2 regions of the Methylophaga sp. F-2 genome follow, and region 1 is predicted to be linked to the other one. Evidence: riboswitches for the same ligand, from Rfam matches in the RefSeq annotation. Region 1 holds a riboswitch; the other holds the start of a gene.
What was found. Region 1 has a riboswitch for cyclic di-GMP ahead of AC13DA_RS12750 (hypothetical protein). Riboswitches for the same ligand answer to the same signal wherever they lie in the genome.

Region 1 (3,165 bases):
CGATCATCTTTGGTACCTACCTTTAATTTGGCAAAACCATGTTCGCGTAAATAAGCTAAATCGATACCATCACAAGCCGGTGATTCCCAGTCAACATAGTTCTCCAGACACTCGCTATCTGACCAGCTAAAGTTTTCTTCTTGGTAGCCCATTCTGGCTGCCAGACGTCTGAATATCTCATTATTGGGAATAGCTTCGCCCGGCGAATCAACACATTTTTCGTTATAGGTCAGATATAAGTGCCCCCATGACAGCACCATATCTTCCATCTCAGCCCCCATAGAAGCAGGCAGCACGATATCAGCATAAGAAGCCGTATCAGAAAGGAAATGTTCAGCCGACACCAGAAACAGATCTTCCCGCATCAAACCTTGAACAATCTTGTCAGTTTCTGCTGCTTGCGTGACAGGATTCGCATTCCAGCACATCATAGATTTAATCGGTGTATCAAGCCCCAACTCACCCGTTAGTGCTCGACCAAGTTGTATTGCATTCACCACTGGCGTGCCTTCCGGAATCAGATCTGGACGCGAGATGACATCAAATTTATAAGGATGCTCCCATACCGGGAACTGCAAAGCACCACCGCCAACATGCCGCCATGCACCGGTTAAAGCTGGCAAACAAGTAATAGCACGGATGGCCTGACCACCACCGTAGTTACGTTCAACTGCTACCCCAAGGCGAATTGCCGCAGGTTGGCTAGTGGCAAACTCACGGGCAAATTGACGGATATCATCCGCAGCTATGCCTGTGATAGTGGCAGCCCATTCGGGTGTTCTGGTCTTGGCTCTATCTGCCAAGGCATCAAAGCCAACGGTGTAGTTGTCGATGTAGTCCTGATCCTGTAAACCTTCTTCAATGATGACATGCATCATCGCCATCGCTAATGCACCATCGGTACCGGGTTTTGGTGCGATATGCCAGTCAGCCTCTTTAGCTGTTTTGGATTTATACGGATCAATCACCACCACTTTGGCACCATTTTTCTGTGCATCTTTCACGATATGCCAATGGTGAATATTGGTGCTAACCGAGTTACAGCCCCAGATAACGATGTATTTAGAATGAATAAAACTCTCGGGATCGACACCTGCCGTCGGCCCTACGGTCAATAACCAAGCGGTACAAGAACCTTCGCCACAAAACGTACGCTCACAGACGGTCGCCCCCATTTTGTTAAAGAAAGCATCGCCCCCGTTTAAGCCATGAACTAAGCCCTGATTCCCTAAATAGCTATAAGGCAAAATGGCATGCGGACCTTGCTCTGCAATAATCGCTTTCCAGCGGCTAGTGATTTCATCTAAAGCCTCATCCCAGCTAATTCGCTCAAACTGTCCACTGCCCTTAGGTCCTGTTCGTCGCATCGGATACAACAGACGATCCGGATGGTAGTGACGCTTTTCATAGTCTTTGAGTTTGACGCATAAGCCGCCACGCGTCATCGGATGTTCTTTATTGCCTTTGACTGAAGTTAATTGACCGTTTTCCACCTCATAGACCATCGAACAGGTATCCGGACAATCATGTGGACAGCCTCCATGATGCGTCGTTTTTAGTACGCTTGCCATATTGCTCTCTCCTCTCTGATATGTATTTTTTTATTATTATTTTCAGACTATACACCAGTTTAAAACGGGAAATATGCCCGTTAATTTACTCAAGATAATTGATAGAAATTTTATTTAAATCAATTACTCACTCTGACATTTTCTTGTAATAGAGCCTCTATACACTTAGCCGCGGATGAATAATTAACCACTTGAGCAATTGAGTGGTTTATCACTTTCATCCTTTTAATCAAAGCCAAACTCGTCGTGAGGCGGGGTCGGAAAGCTACAGGTCTTCCAAGTGAAGATGGCTGGGTTGCATTGCTTGTTTTTTCACTCTAAACATAAGGGAATTTTTATGAAAAAAGCGATGCTATTTGTCATAGCACTATTTTTCTCTGTTGCGGCTAATGCAGCAACACTTAACTTAACAAAAGGTGACTCAGCTTTCACCAACAATGCTAGTCAGGAAATTGATCTTGCTAGTGGTAGTACAGTATTAGCAAGTGGGACTACAGGTAATGGCGCATGGGAATCTTCGTTCAGTTTATTTACTAATGACGCAACACCAGTAGTTATTGAATGGTCATTTAATCCAGAGTCTAATCTTGATAATGCAACTATTGCATTTGGTGTTTTAGGTGGTGCTATTCAAAATTTCAACATTACTGGTGATTTCAGTTTCACAGCGATATTAACTGCAGGTCTGACATATGTGTTGGATATCTATGACGCAACGGGTAAAGCTTTAAATTACAGCCTATCAGTTTCAGCAGTACCTGTTCCTGCAGCACTTTTCTTATTCGCACCAGTTTTATTAGGTTTCTTAGGCTTTCGTAAAAAAGCGATTGCAGCCTAAACCCATCTTTAGAAAATCACCGTTCAATATTGGGGAGCTTCGGCTCCCTTTTTTTATGTATGATTCAATATTTCCTAGGAGAGTATCAGTTTGACTTCTCCACCATCACGCCATCGAGTAACCGCCTGAATGGATTATTTTGTTAGCTTGGGTTATCCCGGTCTCTTTATCTCAGCCTTTTTATCTGCAACACTACTGCCACTTAGCTCTGAATTGGTTCTGAGCACACTATTAATCAAAGGACTATCACCGAGTTTGCTCATCACCACAGCCACCGTGGCAAATGTGCTTGGCTCAATGCTGAATTATGCTTTAGGTTATTGGGCCAGTTCTGCAGTCATAAAAAAATGGTTACGGATATCAGAAAGCGATATTAGAAAAGCGGAAAACCGGTTTAAGAAATATGGCCTTATTTCCCTGTGTTTTGCCTGGTTGCCCATCATTGGTGATCCATTAACTGTTATGGCAGGTCTCATAAAAATACATCTAGGCTGGTTTGTCGTGTTAGTCACAGCAGGTAAGTTGATTCGCTATATTGTCATCAGTCAGGTAGCACTGTCACTAAATTAAAAAACCCCGTTTCAGAGACTGAAACAGGGTTTTAACTGGGTTACACTTTTATTCAATGATGATGTGGATGACCGATATCCTCACCTTCACTATTATAAAAACCGGATGGACCATGGTCGATATACCCCTGGTTAATCATCTTCGCAATAAATGGATCGGATTCACTATCACCAATATCGGCATAAT
Region 2 (3,165 bases), on a different contig from region 1:
CAAAACGTATCCGGTAGTCTAGTACTACATACTGCGCCTGCTTGCTTCGTAAACGAAAATCCAGCACCAGCGTCTGCCCTAATAATAATCGGCTATGGGAAAGACGAAGTAATGGCTGTTCAATATCCACCGACTGACTAAAACCTAACAGCGGATAAACATCAGCATTTCCCTGTTTCACCAAACTCCGTAAACCATGGCGAATCACCCAGTTTATGTTTTGTGAAGCTGCTTGTTTCCACTCTGAACAAATATCAATCACCATTTGAGGATGATCCTTACTAATATCATTGATGTTATTAGCAACAGAACGCCTGACATAGAGGCTGTGATCACCTTTTAACTTCTCAAGAATCGGCCATATTGGTGTTGGGTCATCACGTAAATCAGTTAATTGTGGTGCCCAAGGTAAACGTGGTCGAATGCCTTCAGAGGCTAATCGCCTGATATGTTCATTCTCATGTTCAGCCCACTGCAGCATTTGCAAATAGGTTTCTTCAAAATGCGCCAACAGAAAAAACCGAATGGCAAACTCGCTGGTAAATAATGGGGTTAATTTTTCTAATGCAGCAAAAGAAACATGGAGGTGGTTGATGCCATATATAGCGACATAGTCAATTAATGGCCAGGCTAAATAATGTGCCCAACCAGAAAACTGTTCTTCTCTAAGGTATTCAGCAGCCTGTAACAGAATAGCTATCGCATCGACATAATCATCAGGCAGGTAGACATGCAAACTCTTAGCAAGATAGTCTGCACGTGCTTTGAGTTCCAGCTCATCCAGTTTGAGTGAGGCCGTCTGAATAAAATCTGTCACAGCAAAGTCTGGCCACACTGAATGAATCAGTGAACCTAGCTCATGAACTGCTGCAGTATTGAGTTTATTTTTGAGTTGTTCAGCCATAAAAAAAGCCGCGATGGAATCGCGGCTTTTATCATACGGTATTCTGTCTTAGCTTAGGCAGTTTTTTTACGTCTGCGCATCGCTGTAAAGCCCATCAAACCAGAACCAAATAACCATAATGCTGCTGGAACAGGTACTTCACTTACAGGTGGGCAGTATGTACCATCCACTGTTAATTCAGCCCAGAAAACATCTTCTTTTATTTTATCAAAAATAGCTTTGAAGGTGATACCAGCAAGCACTTCGTCAAATAAGTTTGAACTTAGTTGAAATACATCAACGCCACCATCTAATTTACCAACGTATGTCAGGTATGGGAAATAATTATCTAATGTCCATAAACCATCAGAGAACCATGAACCGTTGGCATTTGATTTAACTGATAAAGTAGCCGAAGTAATTTCTAAAGTAGGCTCATTGATGGCTTCAAAGCTCATATACGCCTCTGAAGAGTCCCAGAAAGTTCCCCAGTAATCATGATCTTCGTTAGTTACTTTAGCGTTTAATGTCGTTGAATAAGCTTGAGGGTTATCACATGTTGAACCATCATTACCACAACCTCCATGATGATGCCCACCATGATAAAACGTTGCTGAAGCAACACTTGAAAAACCTAGCAACATAGCAGCTACTAACATAGCCGATTTGTAAAATTTCATAGAATTATCCTTATTTACTATGCAACCCGGCCATCTTTAAAAAAGATCCGTGGCTTTCCGTCACATGGCTCACACCAAGGTTGGCTTAACTGTTCAATATGCAATCACTACCTGCAGAATACATATTAGTGATTCGTCATTAGCTGAACAATTGTACTTTGGTACTAAAACGTAAAATTAATCAGCCATCTACAGACTTTTTTATCAAATACCACCCTTAATATTTGATAAAAACATGGGAATAACTCCCAGTGCGATGCATTGTATTACCTTAGTTTTGATCAGGACAATTGTACCTTGGTACTAGTTATAAAATTTTTAACGTTTTTTTGTAAAAACGGCTATCGACTCAACGTGTGTTGTGTGAGGAAACATATCCATAATGCCTGCTGCTTCCATAATATAGCCATGCTGATTCACCAGCTCACCCGCATCACGTGCCAATGTCGCCGGATTACAAGACACATACACCAGGCGCTCAGCACCTAATGCAGCGAGTTGATGTAAAACTTCAAACGCCCCACTTCTGGGCGGATCGAGCAGAATTTTATTAAAGCCTTTTTCCGCCCAAGGATAATCTTTGAGCTCGGTTTGTGTCAGATCGGCCAGTTCAAACTCAGCATTCTTTAAGCCATTAAGTTGTGCATTATTTTTAGCGTGTTGCACCAGAGCCGCATCACCTTCGACACCAACCACTTCATTAACGCGTCTAGCTAAAGGTAAAGTGAAGTTACCTAAGCCACAGAATAGATCCAGAATACGATCATCAGCTTGTACGTCCAGTAAGTTCATGGCTCGCTGGATCATTTTTTCATTAATACCGGCATTCACCTGAGTAAAATCGCTCGGATCAAACTGTAAGTTCAACCCTGCTTCCGGCGCATAACTGAGCTGAGCTGACTCAGGCCATAATAAGGAGACCGTATCCGGACCACCCGGTTGCTGATAGATCCATAAATTATTGCTTTGACCAAAGCGAATCAATGCATTTTTATCCGTCTCAGATAATGCATCAAGATTGCGAAAAACTAACGCCACATGCTCATCATCCATCGCCACTTCAATCTGAGCGATACGATTATAGGCTTCAAGCCCAGCAATTAATGACGCTAAATCCGTTAAACGATGACCCACGCGAGGATCTAAGACCTCACATTGCTCTAGCATGGCAATATAAGGTGAAGACTTTTCTCTGAAACCGACCAGAACCTGTTCTTTTTTCGCGACATACTTCACGCCTAAACGTGCTTTACGACGATATCCCCATAATGGACCGGTTAAAGGCGCTAACCATTGTTCAGGATTTAAGTTACCAAAGTGAGTGAAGTGTTCAGCCAATGTGGCTTGTTTATGAGCCAACTGTGCTTCAGGTGACATATGCATCAAACTGCAGCCACCACAAATACTAAAATGCTGACATTTTGCTGCTACGCGATCATCCGCGCCAGACAATACTTCTACCGTGCGTGCCTCATCATATTTTTTGTGAACCCGGCTATATTGAAAGTTCACTTTTTCTCCGGCTAAGGCGCCATCCACAAAAACGGTTTTACCTTCAATTCGAGCGATGCCTCTACCATCGTGTGATAACGACTCAATCTC

Region 2: it holds a riboswitch for cyclic di-GMP, as region 1 does, so the genes downstream of both, AC13DA_RS06110 (VPLPA-CTERM sorting domain-containing protein) here and AC13DA_RS12750 (hypothetical protein) in region 1, are expected to answer to the same signal.

Annotation. Positions count from the first base shown of each region.
Region 1 covers NZ_JBSXOF010000019.1:722,037-725,201, forward strand. Annotated here, with positions in the region: gene AC13DA_RS12745 (molybdopterin-containing oxidoreductase family protein) at 1-1,571, opposite strand, end outside; cyclic di-GMP riboswitch class I at 1,796-1,874, shown strand; gene AC13DA_RS12750 (hypothetical protein) at 1,909-2,409, shown strand; gene AC13DA_RS12755 (YqaA family protein) at 2,539-2,979, shown strand; gene AC13DA_RS12760 (hypothetical protein) at 3,032-3,165, opposite strand, start outside.
Region 2 covers NZ_JBSXOF010000016.1:378,322-381,486, reverse strand. Annotated here, with positions in the region: gene AC13DA_RS06115 (DNA alkylation repair protein) at 1-904, opposite strand, end outside; gene AC13DA_RS06110 (VPLPA-CTERM sorting domain-containing protein) at 958-1,563, opposite strand; cyclic di-GMP riboswitch class I at 1,581-1,658, opposite strand; gene rlmD (23S rRNA (uracil(1939)-C(5))-methyltransferase RlmD) at 1,882-3,165, opposite strand, start outside.